Regions from separate parts of the Exiguobacterium sp. s57 genome, predicted to be linked through region 1. Evidence: a T-box and tRNA genes for the amino acid it is inferred to sense, from the RefSeq annotation. Region 1 holds a T-box; the other holds one or more tRNA genes.
What was found. A T-box is a leader RNA that pairs with one kind of tRNA and senses whether it is charged. The one in region 1 lies ahead of KNO98_RS09480 (valine--tRNA ligase), so its partner is inferred to be a tRNA-Val.

Region 1 (9,921 bases):
ACTCGCAAGCCATACGCTCACCGTTCCTTACAATGATTTGGACGCAGTCCGCGTCGTCTTTGAGAAGTACGGTGACGATCTCGCCGGTGTCATCGTTGAACCCGCAGCAGGGAACATGGGCTTCGTGCCACCACAACCAGGGTTCCTCGAAGGACTCCGTGAAATCACGGAACAAAACGGCGCGCTCCTCATCTTTGACGAGGTCATGACAGGCTTCCGAGTCGGATATAATTGTGCCCAAGGCTACTTTGGCGTCACACCGGACCTCACATGTCTCGGTAAGGTCATCGGCGGCGGACTTCCGGTCGGTGCATACGGTGGAAAACGTGAAATCATGGAACAGATTGCACCGCAAGGTCCGATCTATCAAGCGGGTACGCTCTCGGGTAACCCACTCGCGATGATTGCCGGTTATACGACACTCTCGCAACTGAAACCTGAGCATTACGCCGAGTTCGAGCGTAAGGCAGACCGTCTCGCCGAAGGATTCACGCAGGCTGGTGAAACATACAACATCCCGCACGATACGAACCGTGCCGGCTCGATGTTTGGTTTCTTCTTCACGAACGAGAAAGTGACGAACTTCGAAAAAGCGAAATCGGCGAACCTTGAGATGTTCCGCTCGTACTATCAGAAGATGGCAGCACGCGGCGTATTCTTGCCACCGTCACAGTTCGAGGGCTTATTCCTCTCGACTGCTCATACGGATGAGGATATCGAGAAGACGATCGCAGCGGTCGAAGCGACATTCAAGGAGCTTCAAGAAGAGTTTTCACTCTAATCTTGACTGCTGACGTTTCTGTCGCTACAATTATTTAACAGATACGATGAATTGCTTTGATGAGGAGTAGTACGCATCATTCATTCCTTTTAGAGACGTGACCGCTTGGTGAAAGGTTGCGAGGGATGGACGCGGAAGTCGCCTCGGAGCTGACTTTCTGAATGGAGTAGGAAAGTTCGGTCCATCGACCGTTATTCGATTTTGAGTGCGCCACTTTGTTGGCGAACTAAGGTGGTACCGCGGAAGATTCGGCTTCTTTCGTCCTTAGCGTATAGGACGAGAGAAGCCGTTTTTTGTGTTCACTAATAAGATAGAGGAGGCGCTACACATGGCCCATGAGACAAATGAAATCACCATGCCGACGAAGTACGACCCAAGTGCGACGGAATCGAAATGGTACGACTACTGGTTAGAGAACGATGTATTTAAAGCAGACGAGGACGATTCGAAACAACCGTACACGATCGTCATCCCGCCACCGAACGTTACGGGGAAACTTCACCTCGGTCACGCTTGGGACACGACGCTTCAAGACTTGTTGACACGCCTCAAGCGTATGCAAGGTTATGACGTGCTCTGGCTCCCAGGGATGGATCATGCCGGGATCGCCACACAAGCGAAAGTCGAGCAAAAGCTCCGTGAAGAAGGCGTCATGCGTTACGACCTCGGACGTGAAAAATTCCTCGAGAAGACGTGGGAGTGGAAAGACGAGTACGCGAAGACGATTCGCGACCAATGGTCAAAACTTGGACTCGGCCTCGACTACTCACGTGAACGTTTCACACTCGACGAAGGGCTCTCAAAGGCCGTTCAAGAAGTATTCGTTCGCTTGTACGAAAAAGGTTTGATCTACCGTGGCGAATATATCGTCAACTGGGACCCGGCTCAAAAGACGGCCGTTTCAGATATCGAGGTTATCTACCAAGAAGTCGAGGGTGCGTTCTATCACATGAAGTATCCGCTCGCTGACGGTTCAGGTCACATCGAAATCGCGACGACACGTCCTGAGACGATGCTCGGTGATACAGCGGTTGCCGTCAACCCGAAAGATGAGCGTTACACACACCTCATCGGCAAGACGATCATGCTTCCCGTCATGAACCGTGAGATTCCAATCGTTGCGGACGACTACGTCGACATGGAGTTCGGTACAGGTTGCGTGAAAATCACACCAGCCCACGACCCGAACGACTTTGAAATCGGGAATCGACATGAACTTCCACGCATCCTCGTCATGGACGAAGGCGGGAAGATGAACGAGAACGCAGGCATTTACGAAGGGCTCGACCGCTTCGAATGCCGTAAGCAACTCGTCAAAGACCTAGAGGCAGACGGCACACTCGTGAAGATTGAGCCACACACGCACTCGGTCGGTCACTCAGAGCGTTCTGGCGCAGTCATCGAGCCATACCTTTCGAAACAATGGTTCGTTGATATGGAGCCACTCTCAAAAGCAGCACTCGAAGCACAAGGAAACGACGATACGAAAGTCAACTTCGTCCCAGAACGCTTCGAAGGCACATACCTTCGTTGGATGGAGAACATCCGCGACTGGTGTATCAGCCGTCAACTTTGGTGGGGCCACCGCATCCCGGCTTGGTACCATAACGAGACAGGAGAAGTGTATGTAGGGAAAGAAGCGCCAGCGGACAGTGAGAACTGGACACAAGACGAGGACGTCCTCGACACATGGTTCTCGTCAGCACTCTGGCCATTCTCAACGATGGGTTGGCCGGATACGGACGCACCGGACTTCAACCGTTACTTCCCGACGAGCGCACTCGTCACAGGATACGACATCATCTTCTTCTGGGTATCACGCATGATCTTCCAATCACTCGAGTTCACAGGGAAGCAACCGTTCAACGATGTGCTCATCCACGGTCTCATCCGTGACTCGGAAGGTCGCAAGATGTCGAAATCACTCGGTAACGGCGTTGACCCGATGGAAGTCATCGACCAATACGGAGCGGATTCACTTCGCTGGTTCCTCCTCACAGGATCGACACCAGGGAACGACCTTCGTTTCTATTGGGAGAAGATCGAGTCGACGTGGAACTTCTCGAACAAGATTTGGAACGCGAGCCGTTTCGCCCTCATGAACATGGACGGACTCAAAGTCGAAGAGATTGACCTCACGGGTGAGAAGACGCTTGCCGACAAGTGGATTTTGACTCGTTTGAACGACACGATCGACCAAGTGACACGCCTCGTCGACAAGTACGAGTTCGGTGAAGCCGGTCGTTACTTGTACAACTTCATCTGGGAAGAGTTCTGTAACTGGTACATCGAGATGGCGAAACTGACGCTTTACGGTGAGGACGAAGCAGCGAAGCACACGACCCGTTCGGTCCTCGCGCATACGCTCGATTCGATCATGCGTCTCATGCATCCGTTCATGCCATTCCTCACAGAGGAAATTTGGCAGCACTTGCCGCACGAAGGCGATTCAATCGTTCGTGCGAGCTACCCGACGCGTCGTGACGACCTTCACTTCGCAGATTCGGTTCCAGCATTTGAAGCGGTGATGAACGTCATCCGCTCGGTTCGTAACATCCGTGCCGAAGTGAACGCACCGATGTCGAAAACGATCCAGCTCTTCATCTCGACGAGCGACGATACGACACAAGGTTACTTGAGCGCGAACGAAATGACGATCGGCAAGTTCACGAACGCGACAGAGCTTGAAATCGGACGTGGCCTCACGGCTCCGGACAAGTCGATGTCCGCGATTATGACAGGTGCGGAACTCTTCATCCCGCTCGCAGACTTGATCAACTTCGAAGAAGAAATCGCCCGTCTTGAAAAAGAAGTGGCGAAGTATGAGAAAGAAGTCGAGCGCGTGCAGAAGAAACTCGGAAACCAAGGCTTCATCGCCAAGGCACCGGCTCACGTCATCGACGAAGAGAAAGCAAAAGAAAAAGACTACCTCGACAAGCGTGACGCGGTCCGCGCCCGTTTGGAAGAGTTGCGTAAGTAAGACATGAACCTTCTCTGGAGATTGATTCTCCATAGAAGGTTTTTTTATGTTTTGGTAGAATTTGGAGAGATGGACGTAGAAAAGGGGATATGAGATGAGACGAATCGGGATAATAGGTGTTCTATTATTATGTTTGACAGGGTGTTCGACCCCGGAAAAGGCGAAGTCGGTTGAAACAGATATAGAGAAAATTGAAACGAGTGAAGGATCCCAAGCACCCACGAGTGAATGGGTGGGCACGCTCATTGAAGACGTACCAAAAGGGACCGAATCGTTGACAGATGCGGTAGTTCATCAAATCACGCTTCAATATCAAGATGGATCGGAAGGCCACCTTTCCACAAAGGATGTCATCTATGAGACGACAGTTGGCGACATTGGATTGATTGCGATGGCTCACCCAAACCAAATGCCTTCCTTCGGCGTCTATCACTATTCACGGGACGGGGAATGGGTCATGCATGGGATGAAGCACTTTGGAATCACTGACACTTCCGAAAAAAGAAGCCACGGCTTGGCACTCCCAGAAGATTCGATGTATGCGATCGATAGTGAAATCGATGACGTAGAACGACCGGTAAAACTGTGGACGTTATATGATGAGTCGCAACTAGTCACCATTTTGATGACCAATGCATTCAGCGTGGGCGACGGTGAGCGAATTAATCGTCATGCGGATAAAATGGAACGCTATCGATTGAATCAGTCGAGTGGGAATGGAATCTACTACATCAGTCAAGACAAACTAATTCTCGTAACAGGAAATGTCTCGGAAGAAGATTTACTGGCACTCGCTGACTCGCTACCGGAGCCTTCATCTGTGTCGTTTCCTTTTCGGGATTCAGAATAATATTAAGACCCGAGCGTCAAGAGCGACGTTCGGGTTGTTTGTTGAAAAGCCACCAGACGATGACTCCAATCGTTAATAGCATTGGGATTTGAGTGTAGAGTGGAATTGTAAAACCGATTCGAAACAAATGAACGACATATATGGAATATAGAACTCCAACCACTGATAAAAGTGCGATATAGGAGAGTTTCATACCTCTTCTTCCTCACTCCAAAACGGCAAACGACCTATTGAAATATAATAGGAAGACGTGAAGAGTGTACCGATTGCCACACCGGTCAAATGTGCCTGAATCGGTTGGTCGACTAATGTTAGATACAGACTATACACTACATAAGAGGCGGAAGCGGTGATGAGGATCATCAACGGAATCAGTTTTTTCATTTTGTGACACTCCATTCCAATTCACTCGAATATTTTATGAACTACTTTCTATTACGATAAATCGATGAGATAGGTTTCAAAAAAACCATCTCGCGAATGCGAAATGGTTCACGTGCCACAAAACGTTTGATACGGATACGTTCGCGGTGGACCTGCCGATACGTATTCAGACGATTGATCGTAGTTATAGGGGTCACGCAAAATGTTGAGTAGCGCCTCGGTCGGTCCGAAGTCGCCTCGTTCTGCTGCTTGAATCGCTTTTTCAACATGATGATTTCGGGGAATGATGGCCGGATTATATTGGCGCATGATTCGACTGACGTCCTCGTCCGGGAGACCTTGCTCACTCAGACGTTTTCGCCAAGCGCCAAGCCACGCCTTCCCGTCTTCCCGAGTTGCGAATGAGAGAGATTCAATCTCACCGAGCGTCAACGCGCGGAACGTATTTGTATAGTCCGCCTCTGTCTCTACCATCAACCGAAGTAGTTCATCGGTGAGCGCATCGTCACCGTCTTTTCGGACGAATAGGCCAATTTTATGCGCGAGTCCAGTGAAATACGCTTCTTTATATAGCTCGGTATAGCGGGTGAGCTGTTTGTTCGCCACATCGACCGCATCTTCTTTCGTCTCTCCAAGGAGCGGCAGCAATGTCTCTGCGAGTCGGGCGAGGTTCCAAGACCCGATATACGGTTGGTTCGCATAGGCGTATCGTCCCTCGCGGTCAATCGAGCTGAAGACGGTCTCCGGATGATATGTGTCCATGAACGCGCAAGGTCCGTAATCGAGACCTTCACCACTGATGAACATATTGTCCGTATTCATCACCCCATGAATGAACCCGACGAGTTGCCAGTTGGCGATCAGTCTCGCCTGTCTTTCGACGACGCGACCGAGGAACTGTTCGTAACGATCCGGTAGGTCGATCAAATCAGGGTCGTGACGCTGAATCGCAACATCCGCGAGCGCGGTGACATCATCGATTGAACCGGCGCCTGCCGCGAATTGGAACGTCCCGACACGAAGATGGCTTGAAGCGACCCGGGTCAGGATGGCTCCGTGTTTTGGACCTTGTCGCATGAGGGCTTCTCCTGTCTGAACGACGGCGAGCGCCCGGTTCGTCGGGATGCCAAGCGCATGCATCGCCTCGCTGATGATGAACTCTCGTACCATTGGACCGAGTGCGGCCCGTCCGTCGCCACCTCTAGAGTACTCCGTCGGTCCTGAGCCCTTCAATTGCACATCGACACGCTTCCCGTTCGGAGTCACGTGTTCGCCGAGCATGAGGGCCCTTCCGTCCCCGAGCATCGTCAAGTTCCCGAACTGGTGTCCGGCGTATGCTTGAGAGAACGACGTCTCGGTTTGACGGTTGCCGGCAAGTAAGTCGATGTCTTGTTTGACTGTATGCGCATCAAGCCCGAGTGAAGCGGCTAATGGATCGTTAAACAAGACGAGTGTTGGGTTGTCGACCGGATGGATGGGACCACGGTCGTAAAAGATGTCACGTAGTTCGAGGTACGTCGCCTCGAAGTTCCAGTCAGTTGTCATGGCGCATGCCTCCTTCTTCGCTTCGAGTATAGCACAGACTGTTTTCCATAACGGCTGTCGTGAATTTTGATAAGATGAAACAGAAGTGTAAATAGTAGGAGTGTGAAAGATGGAGACGAGACAAGACGTATTCGATTGGTTGAGTGGACAGCTTCGCTTCGGGATCAAACCAGGTCTTGAACGGATGAACTGGATGATTGAGCGATTAGGATTGGAAGAACGGCCGGCCGTTCATGTCGCTGGGACGAACGGAAAAGGGTCGACCGTCGCGTTTTTACGGGCGATGGCGATGGAGAACGGCTTATCCGTCGGCACGTTCACCTCACCTTATATCATTCAGTTCGAGGAGCGGATCATGTTAAACGGGGAACCGATTCCTGAAGATGCGCTCGTCGATGTGGCGAACCGTGTCAAAGTTTGTGCGGACGAGGCGCCGGAGACGTTGACGGAATTCGAGCTATTGACGATGATGGCATGGTGCTATTTTGATGACACACGTCCTGCCCTGATCATTTGGGAAGTCGGTCTTGGGGGACGACTCGATTCGACCAATGTGTTGACACATCCACTTGCGACCGTCGTGACGTCGATCGGACATGATCATCAAGGCATTCTCGGCGATACGCTTGAAGAGATTGCGATGGAGAAGTATGGCATCATGAAACGCGGTGTGCCGATGTTCCATAGTGTCGAGAAGGACCAGTTGATTGAGTTGTTGCAAAAAAAAGGTGAGGCCTTGGATGCACAAATTCATGACGCACGTGCGCTCGTGACTAAGATTGAAGACGGGGCAGAGACAGTCGTGACATATCAAGCCATGCCACCTGTCGTGCTCGGATTGACAGGGCATCATCAGGCCTATAACGGGGCATGCGCCGTGGCGGTGGCACGTCACCTCGGTTGGAAGGAAGAAGCCATTCAATCGGGTCTCGAGCGAACGCAACACCCGGGACGATATGAGCTCGTATCAAAACGACCGCGTATTATTTTAGATGGGGCACATAATCAGGAAGGCATCGAGGCATTAGTTTTACAAGCTAATCAAGAGACAGACGTGACCGTGCTGACCGCCATTTTAGAGGATAAAGACCGCGACACGATGGTTCGTTCCCTCCAGCAAATCGGGGATGTGTATGAGACGACGTTCGACTTTCCGCGTGCTAGAACGAAAGCGCAACTAGAGAAAGATGGGGCGTACTTTATCGAATGGCAACAATGGCTTCACGATTGGATCGAGACGCCGACAAGCGAGACGCTGATTGTGACCGGGTCCCTTTATTTCATCAGCGAAGTGAGACGCTTCTTAAGCGAAAACATTTACCTGATGTCAAAGAAATAGATGTATATTTTTTCAAGTGGGTGGGATAATTAGTAGTGAAGACTAAAAATAGGGAGGACTATACATTGCGTAAACTCATGCATGTTGCCATAATCTTCATTTTACTACTTTCGTTCGTCCCTCAAAGCAAGTTTGTAGAGGCGCAGGAATTACCGAAATATAAAGTACTATATTTAAGAGATGCGTATACAGCAAGCAATGTATTGACTCAAGATGCTTTAGAAACGGCGATTGACTCGTATAAAAAGACATTAGTAAACGATTTGAATACATTGAATAAGTTAGAGATCGATTTTTTAACGGTTAAACAATTCAATGCGACTCGTTTCCCGATGGATGGAGCTTACGATGCGATTGTATTGGCAAGTAGCCCACTTGGTGAAAATGAAAAGTATCAAGAAGCACTTAATAAAGTGAATAAAATAAAAAGTACATCGAATCGTAATACTGAACATAATACGACGACGATTTTAAATGATTTAACAGATTTAAAGTTCGATGAGATTACAGAATTTTACGTAAAAACAGGGTTACCGGTATACCTTCATAAAGATTTGTTGCTCGGTGGAGAAAATGTAAAAAAAATAGCCGCATTCAAAGAATATGCCAACGTCAAACAGTTTGATACGGACGGGGCGCTGATCAATCAATTAGTCAATCAATCGAGCATTCGTCCCTTGTTGTCGAATGTTGACGTGACGTATAATCAACAACCGCTTGTGAATCAAACGGTACAAATCAAAAACAATGATCGAAAGCCGTTTCAGTTCAACTATCAATTTGTAAACCCGCCAACTTCAAGCACGATTGTAGAATTATACATTGATTTTAATCACAACGATCGCTTTGATGCTGAAGATAAGGTGAGAGAAGTAGTCGCAAATTCAACGAATCAACTCGAGTTTCTATTATCTCGACCTACGTATACCGGTCCGAAGAATTGGATGATTGTTGCTAAAGATACAGTGACCGGGCGTAAAGATTATAAAAAGGGGACGTTCCTCTATATCGATCAAAAAGTAGAAGCAAACATCTTGCAACTAACTGCAGGAACAGCGAGTAAAGGAAAAATTTCTGACTACTTGTCAAATATGCTGACAGACAGTAACGGTCAATATCAATTCACGTTAAATAATGGAACAACCAGTGATTTTCAACTAGGTAAGTTCGATCAAGGTTTGAATAATAATACGTATGATATGTTGATTTTTGGTTTTCAGGATTCTTATAACACACAAGGTAGCATGAACGTTGCGGCTACTTCCAAAGTAAAGACGTTCTCAGAAACGGGACAAGGAGTCATGTTGACCCATGATACAATTTTCCGTTCCGGTGGTGGGAACTCTGCCACTTCAGAGTGGGAACGTCAGTTTGTCAATTCAGACTCCACAAAGAATATTTCAGGACAAAAAATCTATACGAATATGGGTTATGGTGCACCGCAAGTTACTCAGGTGATTGAAAAAGTACAGGATGGAATTTTCACTTCATATCCATATGCTTTGAATGATGAGCCTAAAAAGATCTCAAAAACGCACAACCAATATTTCACGCTTGATTTGAATGACCCTGAAGTTACACCTTGGTACAACTTGTCTTCGGATAATTCTAGTAAGGAACGGTCATATGGAGATGCGAGTAACCATTACTACACATACACGAAAAATAACTTCACCTATTCGGGCGCGGGTCACACGAATCAGTTTTCAGTTCAAGACGAGAAAAAAATCTTTATCAACACGATGTATCGCGCTTTTATCGGGGCGAACCACAAACCTTATAATGTGATCGAATCAGTCAGCGATTCTACGAACTCATACACTTCTTCCGACATAGAAGCTGGGGTAGTTGAAGTGACTGCTGGAAAAGATGTCAAGTTGATGTGGCGTCCGAGTGACTATGACTTCCAAGACTTATTTTTGAATTCAACAATCACATACAACGGAAAGTCGGTAGCATTTGAAGAATTGCGAAACTATGAAGTCAAAGAGTTCACGATTCCTGCAGCGGACGTTGTCGCAAACCGACCGATTGAAGTGAAA
Region 2 (9,921 bases), on a different contig from region 1:
TTAAAAACACTTCTTCAAGTAGATGTGTTTCCGATTACGGCACGAACAGGTGATGGTTGTGACGTCTTACTCTCATCGATTCAAATGGAAAAACGTCAACCGTTCGAATTAAACTATGGGCCAGAGACCGAAGAAGCGATTGCACGCATCCTTCGAGAGGTAGGTCTATCGAGAACGAATCGATGGATTGCAATTCAATATTTAGCAGGTAACCGGATTGTCGTTGACCATTTGGAAGCATCATCTCCAGACATTGTCGCCATCCGTAAAGATCTCGAAGCGACACTCGGACGTTTTGCACATGCCCATATCACCGAACGTCGTCGCGATTGGGCGAAACAAATCCGACATCAAGTCATTGAAAATCAACGTATGCAAGAAGTGACGATGACGGATCGTATCGATGCGGTTGTGACACATCCTATCTTAGGTCTGCCCATCTTTTTCGGGGTACTCTATGCGCTATTCCATGTGACGTTTAATTGGATTGGCGCACCCCTTTCCGATTTATTAGACGGATTGTTGTCTGGTCCCATCACATCAGGAACCTTTTGGATATTGGATGCTTTAGGTGCCTCGTCATTCATTCAAGCACTTCTCGTAGACGGTGTCATCGCAGGTGTCGGAGGGGTATTAGTCTTTGTCCCACAAATCTTTGTCCTCTTTTTCTTCATCTCATTTTTAGAGGACTCGGGATATATGGCGCGGGTCGCCATCGTGATGGACCGTTTCATGCAACTCGTCGGACTGAACGGAAAAAGTTTTATCCCGATGATTATCGGATTTGGCTGCAACGTTCCTGGAATCATGGCAGCTCGAACGGTCGAAGAGGAGAGAGAACGCCTCGTCACAATCTTCATCTCACCATTCATGTCATGTTCGGCCCGGCTTCCGATTTACGCTGTGTTTGCAGCTAGTTTCTTCTCAGCTCATCAAGCTCTCGTTGTGTTATCGCTTTATATGCTAGGCATTTTCCTCGCCTTGATTGCTGCAAAACTATTTACGAAAGCATTAGCTGCCGAAGATCAGACGAGCTTATTCATCGTAGAGCAACCCCCATACCGCGTCCCCCAAGGACTCACTCTATGGCGCAGCACTTGGCAAAAAGCCAAAGGATTCGTTCGCAAAGCCGGTACTTTTATTTTTGGAGGCTCTGTATTTATCTGGCTCCTTGCGTATTCAGGCCCGGGCGGTTTTGATGTGCCCATGAACGATAGTTTTCTAGCTATGATTGGTGGGGCAATCGCCACTTTGCTCATTCCTCTCGGATTCGGTACTTGGCAAGCCGGCGCGTCGCTCATTACCGGCTTCTTAGCAAAGGAAGTAGTCGTTTCCACTATGGCGATTATCTATGCCGTTAGCGAATCTGATTTATCTGAGTCGTTATTGCCAGTCTTCACGCCACTCAGCGCGTATAGTTTCATGGCCTTCGTCTTGCTATACGTACCTTGTTTAGCGACGGTCGCTGTCATACGTCGTGAAGTCGGGAGTGCCAAACTCACATGGTTCACCAGTTTATATGGCTTAGGGGTTGCCTATGTGGTATCGCTTGTCATTTATCAAGTCGGTCGTCTGTTCGGATTTGCGTAAGGAGGAACACCATGCCATTCTTTGACTTACTTATCGGATCTGTTGTCTTTGGATATGCCGCCTTCTCCCTTTACCGCTACACGCAGAAAGCAAAGGGTGGAAAATGTGCAACATGTGAGATTGAGCCTACATGTACAACGGCATGTGATGCTGCAGATTGGGATAAAATCATTGCGGAGGCTCTTCAGAAAGACCCTTCCGCTTTCAATTCAAATACAAAAAAAGACTGAATTCCGATTCAGTCTTTTTTTGATTACAGTATATGTATGACGGAGACAATCATCGCGACCACCAAAATTCCTGGCAATAAGTTGGCCACGCGAATTTTAGTGATACCTACCAAGTTCAAGCCGATTGCCACAATCATCACGCCACCGGTCGCTGTCATTTCTAAAATGAAGCTATCCATGAGTGACTCTGGAATAAACTTCATGATTTGAATAGCGAGAAGGGCAATTCCGCCTTGGTACAACAAGACAGGAACAGCTGAGAACATGACGCCAATCCCGAGCGTCGAACTTAACACGAGGGCCGTAAATCCATCAATCAATCCTTTTGTATATAAGACGTCATGATCACCGCGTAACCCACTATCGAGCGCGCCAATGATGGCCATTGCTCCGATAACAAAGATGAGCGTTGCAGTTACGAATCCTTCTGCCACACTAGATTGACTCCCAAGGCGCCGCTCAAGGCGATAACCGACTTCGTTCAATAATTCATCTAATTTCCACCATTCCCCGAGCGCAGACCCGACGACAAGACTCCCGATGACAATCAAGAAGTTTTCACTTTTCATCCCCATTTGAATGCCAAGTAAGATAACTGCAAGTCCAATCGCGGTCGTCACTGTTTCTTTCATACGCTCTGGAATGCGGTGAAATAAGAGACCTAACAATGCACCGATGATGATTAATCCGGCATTGACGAGGGTTCCCGTTAGCACCATTTTACATTCCCCCTCTCTTATGTATTGAAAGGAATATACCAATTGCTTTCGTTCATTGTCAATTCACAAAAAAAAGCCACTTCTCGCAAGAAGTGGCATCGCGGAAACCCACGTTCCTATGGGTTTCGCATCGGGTTTGGCACCCAAGTGATTCTGACTGGGCTCGAACCAGCGACCTCTACCCTGTCAAGGTAGCGCTCTCCCAGCTGAGCTACAGAATCAGGTCGTGTCCTCTCTTAAGGACACTATTAATATATCAAGAAACTATTGAGTTGGCAACTACTTTTTTATCTTTTTTATATTTTTTATCGCGACATGTGCTGACGGTTGATGTGTCGGCAAAGACGTTCCAAGTCACCAGCATAGACAGATACGAGCATGTCCTTGTACAACGTGTCTCGATCCCAGTGAAGACCATTCGCTTTGGCGACTCGCTGAGATGGAACGTTTTCTGGATGAATGAGCGAAATGATTTCCTTTTCCCCTTCGGTGAAGGCATACTGCATCAAACGCGCAGCCGCTTCTCGTCCGTACCCCATATGCCAATGCTTAGGTGACAGCCAATAGCCGACTTCTAATTCGATTTTTCCATCTAATTCATGTAATAACGTACCGGCATGACCAATCGGTTCATCGTTTTCAAACGTCATGAGCTTCAATAGACCTGTTTGTCGACCAGTTTCATAACGGGCCAGTTGACGTTCGAACCATTCAATCGTCTGTTCATCTGTATACGGTCTTCCATCCGGACTGATGAAGCGCATCACCCGAGGATCTTGGAGAAGCGATTTGACAAAATAAAAATCGGAGATCGTATACGGTTCAAACCGCAAACGTTCGGATTGCAACTCAACAAGATGCATCGTTTTCCGCCCCTTTCTTTCATCTCATAATCTGAACTATTCAATTCCCGTTTTCAGCTTGTTTTAATCCATTACGCTACAACTTTTAAGCCGACCACACTGCCGATAATCATCGTCAAATAAAAGATTCGCCAACGACTTGTCGATTCATCTAAATAGAGCATTCCTAAAATGACACCACCCGCTGCCCCGATACCGACCCAGATTGAATAGGCCAAACTAAGGGGAATGACTTCAAGTGACTTCGACAACAAATAAAAACTGAGCGCAAACGATAAAATCGACAAGATTGACCATTTTAAAATTTGATAGCCTTTTGATTTCCCCATAAAGAAAACGGCCGTCATCTCAGCAATCCCTGCACTAATCAAAAATATCCAACTCATACTTCTTCTCCTCCTGTCACTTGTTTCAAGCCGATGATTCCGATAATCAACGTCGTCACAAGTAAGAGTTTCCATCCACTAAGCGCCTCGTCAAATAAAATGGCACCGACAATAACCGTTCCGACTGCTCCAATTCCAGTAAAGACGGCATAGCCCGTACCTGCAGGAAGAACTCGAAATGCTTTCGCCAATAAGCCGAAACTGACAATCAAGAGGGCAATCGTCCATAGCGTCGGAGTGAGAACTGTGAATCCTTCTGATAACTTCATCGTCGTAGCCCAAATGATTTCAAGCAATCCGGCAAACAAGAGTGACATCCAAGCAACGCTTTCCTTATTCATTCCAACCCACTCCTTTCTTGAAAATCCGGAACGCGGCTTGTTGCCTCATCTCCCGATCATCTTCAAACATAAATAAAGACAGCAAGGCGCCATCTAAAAAACAATAGTAGGCAGCATATAGCTCTTCAAGCGGTTGGACCGGTAAATCCCCACGCTCCATCGCTAGACGGAATTGTTCTTTTTCAAAACGTTTTAATTCCGTTTCAACCTTTCCAATGACTTTCTCGATATAATCCCGAAATTCCGGAGGTGGTACGAGCAACATCCGTTTCGTCAACATCCATGTCTCGTGATCGCTGAAGAATGACGTGAGTGTACTAACAATCGAGTCAATCCGTTCTAAAGGTGGTCGTTCAACGGTGTTATCGCATGTTTTTTGCCACGCCTCTTCGTACCGATTCGCCATATCCGTCACGACTTGCTTAAACAGTTGCTCTTTCCCATCGATGTGGGCATACAACGAGGCCTTTCGGATTCCTACATCTTCTGCAACCGCTGCGAGCGATAGTCCTTCATATCCCTCACGGGCAAACCGTCTCCGAGCGGATTGCATAATCTTGTCTTTTGTATTCATGACTTTCACTCTCCTTCCACAACATTTTACCTAACGAACGGTAGGTAGTCAAACAAGGTGATTGTTTTTTGACTCGTTTTTCCCCAAAATACGAAATAGAAAGAGGTGACGAATAATGATTGAACACTTGACTGTATCGATTCCGACGGAGAGAGCGACCGGACAAAAACGGATTGTCCGTGTGTTTCGACCGGACTGGGTCGAAGCTAGCACCCCGCTTCCTGTCCTGTATATGCATGACGGACAAAATGTATTTTCCGGAAACGCGGCTACATACGGGGAAGGTTGGGAAATCGACCGATGTATCGACACGCTACGTCTCCCCCTCATGGTCGTTGCCATCGCGAGTGCCCCGAATTGGTTAGATCGCTATGATGAGTATTCATACGCTGAGGATGAGATGTTATATCGTCGTATCGGTCCAGAACTCGCGAAAACACGTCCAACACTTGGTGGTCGAGGACGTCTTTATACAGACTGGCTCATGCACGAGTTAAAACCACGAATCGATAAAGAGTACGCGACAAACCCGGAAGATATCGGTGTCATGGGGAGTTCAATGGGGGGTGTCATCTCTCTTTATATGATGGCGACCTATCCTTCCATTCGCAGAGTCGGCTCGCTCTCCACTGCGGCATGGGCAAATCTTGATCCTTTGATTCGCGAAATGAAACAAGCTAAGTTCGCTTGTAAACTGTATATGGATATCGGTACGAACGAAGAGAGCGGGCCAATCACTCCAAGCGACTACCTGTTCACGAATGCGAAACTGATTGAAGCCATCGCGCAAAAAGGCATCGCCTTCCGATACGAGGTCGAGCCGGACGCAATTCACCACGAATCCGCTTGGCGCCGTCGCTTGCCTAACGTTCTTCGTTATTTATATGACATCACATGAAAAAGAGCGAATTCCGAAATTGGAATTCGCTCGTTCATTTAAATGACCCAGTTCCCGTCACGCATGATTGCTTCTCGCGTGCCGTCTTCTTGCTCACCATCAATATTCATTTCTGCCGACCCAATCATAAAGTCAACGTGTGTCATCGAATCATTCGCGCCGTTCTCTGCGAGTTCATCTTGAGACATCGAAGGACCGCCTTCTAGGCATGTCGAGTATGCACGACCTAATGCCAAGTGACACGATGCATTTTCATCGAACAACGTGTTGTAGAATAGGAGACCCGAGTTCGAGATTGGAGAATCATCAGGAACAAGTGCCACTTCACCGATGCGACGTGCTCCCTCATCCATATTTAACAATTCATCAAGGGCCGCTTGCCCTTTTTTCGCTTCCGCCTTGATGACTTTACCACCCTCAAACCAAAGAGTAAATTCGTCAATCAAGTTTCCGCTGTAGCTGAGTGGCTTCGTACTCGACACATGCCCTTCCACAGAATCTTTATCTGCGAGTGTGAACACTTCTTCTGTCGGCATGTTCGCGATAAAGTCGATGCCATCGGTGTTTGGACCGCCACCGCCAAGGAAGACGTGCTTTTTCGGAAGACCGATTGTGAGTTCCGTCCCCGGTGCGGTGTAATGTAGTTTCGCATATTTTTTCTCTGTCAACAACTTCGCGCGACTTCGAAGAGATTGGTCGTGTGTGTCCCATGCTGCGACGACATCTTCTTGGTCCATTCGAGTTGCTGCGAAGATGGCCTGCCATAGCGCAGCGACTGCATCCTCACGTTCTGGAAATACTTTTTGTGCCCACGCTTCTGACGCACCTGCGACGATTGACCAACTAACATTGTCACTCATCACATATTGACGCCATTTCGCAAGTGCTTGACCTGCTGCACGGTTCGCGTCGGAGATTCTTGACGACTCGACACCGTTCAAGGCATCCGGGTCATCACTTACAATTGACAAGAAGGCTGTTTTTTCTTCAGCCAATTGCTCAAAACGAGCCTTTAACCAATCCGGAAACTCTTTAAACGAATCATCCGGTGCATCAAAATAACGAATCTTTGAAGTCTCCTCATCGCTCCAGTTGACGAATACTTGTTTCGCTCCTGCCGCATAAGCAGCTTTCACCACATGGCGTACAAGTGGTGCTTGGCTAATATCAGCACGTACTTCTAATTGTTGCCCCGGTTGAATGTTCACACCTTTTTTTACCGCTAGCTCTGCATAGCGAGAAAAATCTGCCTCTGTCGGCATTGAAATCATAGACATATGTATCGTTCCTCCTTTTCGATTATCTTTATTTTCTTAAATTTCAGGAAAAGTTGCAACCAATGCGCAAAAACGGGCATATTAATAGATGAAGAATGAAGGAGGAAGACACTATGGCAGATTGGAAAACAACATACACACACTTTTTAAAACAAGCAAAGGAAGACAACCACGATCGTGAATCACTCGGTGACTTGCTCGTTCAAGGTGAACGCGCACTCGCGAAAGTGACGATTGACGTGGCCTCAAATGAAATCAGCAATATCGAGCGTGAAGAAGAGCTCACCCTCTACTTCCAAATGAAACAAATGCTCAATATGTTGCGCGCGCTGTACAACAATCAATTCGAGATGCAATCAGACAAACAGGAAGAACTGATTGCGGCCATTCTTTACTTTGTCTCTCCGTTCGATGCGATTCCAGACGATGTTCCGCTCGGACTTTTTGATGATGCCCAGGTGATTGATTACGTGCATGAACAATTAGCAAGTGATATTGACCGATTCCATAACGAATTGTGACTTGAAATGATGTGGGAGTAGCAGTACGCTAGCATGAGACTTAGCTAAAGGAGGCGTAAGGCCTAGCCATTATTTATGTATGCAAAATCTCGAAAACGGGTTGCTCTCGAAACGGTACTGTTCATCATCACCGGGACAATCCTTCAGTCTATCTTTGTCAGTTTACTGCTCAAACCGAACGAGATTGGTTCGGGAGGAATCGTCGGGGTCACATTGATTTTCAACGAACTGCTCGGAACACCAATTGGAATGACCCAACTCGTGCTCAATATCCCTCTCTTCCTGTTGGGACTAAAATATTTAGGACGTCGCTTCATTTTAATGACAGGAATTGTCGTCGTGCTCTCCTCGATTCTGATTGATAGCTTGCCAATCCTTATTCCGCCAACCCCACTTGACGACCCACTCGTCGCTTCGGTGTTCAGCGGAATCGTCTCAGGTCTCGGACTCGCACTTCTCCTCTTTGCAGGAGCTTCCACGGGTGGCCTTGATATTTTAGGGAAAGTCATCTATCTGAATAATCGAAATTTATCTTTACCTAAAATCTTTTTGACACAAGACCTGATTGTTTACATTCTCGTGTTTATTGTCTTTGATATAAAAGCCGTTATGTATGCTCTTGTACTAAGTTTTGTAAGATCACGAACGTTGCTCACGATTCACAAGTTCTTCTCCGCACAGAAACAATGTTTTATCATTTGCCAAAAAGCAGAAGAAATCAATTTGGTCATCAAGCAGAACTTAAAACGCGGGGTCACAATTATGGATGCAACAGGCGGATATTCAAACGACTCTAAAAAAATGCTATATGTCGTCGTCCAAAACAATGAAATTCCACGACTACGTCAAATCGTTTCTGAAATTGATTCTGAGGCGTTTGTAACCGTATCTGAAATCGATTCGATCGTTGGAAACTTCAAGGAACATTCATATACGCTCTAATTTCATAAAAGTCGACAACAATCTATTTTTGTTGTCGATTTTTTGTGTAATTTTCAATCATCTATTCCGATAATAGATAAGAGCCCTATTTCAAAACAGAAGGAGGTGCATGAGTTGTCATTTTATTCATTGCGCCAATACGTTCCGGCGGTTCTCATCGGAACTTTTTCTACCGGACTTTTATTATTATTTTTAACCCCGCATGACCTGCTACACATCACGTTACTTATCTATTATCTCGTCATCCTAGGAGCAGCGATTCTATTTAGTGGAGTGGCTATTTTTAAGCATAGAGGGATGCGCCGCTTTATTCATGTTCTGATTAGTGCCGGAAATGTTTGTTTTGTGCTTTACTTACTGATGCACCACTATTCACCTAGCGCAAATACACAATCGTTATTGTTTTTACAGAATTTCTTTTATTTGATTATGTCTTTGATCGTCATCACTCAATCGATTGAGATTCGGACATTGAAACTACGAACGTTCGATTTATTTGCCTTGTTTAGCTTTCTCATGATTGGTGGACTACATATTTGGTTCTATTCCACACGAGAAGTCTCGCTCGTTTCTCATCTGAGTGGCTTTGAAGAACAGATGTTACTCATCAGCCTTTACATGATGCTCGGATTCCTTTACTTGAATCGAGTCGTTTCAACCGGTCAACAATTCCGAATTCTTTTACTCGTCGGAATTCTAGGTTTCACAACCGCCTCAATTACAAACGCACTATTTTTGTTTTCAGGGATTACACACGAGCTAGTTCACCTAGTTCAAATAAGCAGCATACTCATGATCTCCATCAGTTACTGGGTCGATGATCTGTCGGAAGATGCACTCGCGTATGATTCAATTTTAGATTATGTATTATACAGCGTAGTCGTGATGATGTTTTTACTCTCATCCGATCGCCTTCTTGGAACGTCTGTACTAGACTCGATGATTGCAAATGCCGTGCTTTTACTACTGATTCGCCAATTTGTCGTCTCAAAACAAAACGCACTGATCAGTTATCGTCTACATACGGTCAATACAGATTTAGAAGTCGCCGTGTCTACAAAAGCGCATGAACTCGAGATTCGCGAGCAACAATACCGTTCGCTCTTTGCCTACCACTCTGAACCAATTTTTTTATTCGATTTACACGGAGAAGTATTGTCTGTCAATGAGGCCGGTAGCTCGATTTTAGGATTGTCGACAGATAAATTACTCGGGTCGAACATCCTCGATATCATCGAATCGACAGATCGGCCCCCATATGTAGCCATTCTTCAAGAGTTGACGAATGGTCGACCACGAACGATTGATGTGCGGGTGATGACCGACGAAGGCGAGACACGTGTCTGGCAACTCGTCAACGTCCCGATGATTATCGATGGGGAAGTCGAGGGCATTTATGCGATTGCAAAAGACATCACCCAGATGATCGAGCAACAAGAACAAATCATGTACCAAGCAAAATATGATAGTTTGACGGGTCTTCATAATCGTTACGCGCTACAAGAACAAATCGAGCGTTTAATCGAGGAAGGTCGCACGTTCACGCTCATGTTCTCTGACTTAGATGGCTTTAAAGAAAT

Region 2: it encodes a tRNA-Val, which carries the amino acid that the T-box ahead of KNO98_RS09480 (valine--tRNA ligase) is inferred to sense. The anticodon was not compared.

Annotation. Positions count from the first base shown of each region.
Region 1 covers NZ_JACSKR010000003.1:205,204-215,124, forward strand. The annotation lists gene hemL (glutamate-1-semialdehyde 2,1-aminomutase) at 1-781, shown strand, start outside; T-box leader at 829-1,050, shown strand; gene KNO98_RS09480 (valine--tRNA ligase) at 1,110-3,761, shown strand; gene KNO98_RS09485 (hypothetical protein) at 3,856-4,611, shown strand; gene KNO98_RS09490 (hypothetical protein) at 4,628-4,804, opposite strand; gene KNO98_RS09495 (hypothetical protein) at 4,801-4,995, opposite strand; gene KNO98_RS09500 (protein adenylyltransferase SelO) at 5,104-6,540, opposite strand; gene KNO98_RS09505 (bifunctional folylpolyglutamate synthase/dihydrofolate synthase) at 6,650-7,879, shown strand; gene KNO98_RS09510 (DUF5057 domain-containing protein) at 7,945-9,921, shown strand, end outside.
Region 2 covers NZ_JACSKR010000005.1:72,446-82,366, reverse strand. The annotation lists gene feoB (ferrous iron transport protein B) at 1-1,590, shown strand, start outside; gene KNO98_RS12115 (FeoB-associated Cys-rich membrane protein) at 1,602-1,820, shown strand; gene KNO98_RS12110 (DUF554 domain-containing protein) at 1,844-2,539, opposite strand; tRNA gene KNO98_RS12105 (tRNA-Val) at 2,688-2,760, opposite strand; gene KNO98_RS12100 (GNAT family N-acetyltransferase) at 2,845-3,402, opposite strand; gene KNO98_RS12095 (DMT family transporter) at 3,474-3,788, opposite strand; gene KNO98_RS12090 (DMT family transporter) at 3,785-4,129, opposite strand; gene KNO98_RS12085 (TetR/AcrR family transcriptional regulator) at 4,122-4,703, opposite strand; gene KNO98_RS12080 (alpha/beta hydrolase) at 4,819-5,601, shown strand; gene KNO98_RS12075 (aminopeptidase) at 5,640-6,878, opposite strand; gene KNO98_RS12070 (YkvA family protein) at 6,992-7,399, shown strand; gene KNO98_RS12065 (YitT family protein) at 7,475-8,341, shown strand; gene KNO98_RS12060 (putative bifunctional diguanylate cyclase/phosphodiesterase) at 8,456-9,921, shown strand, end outside.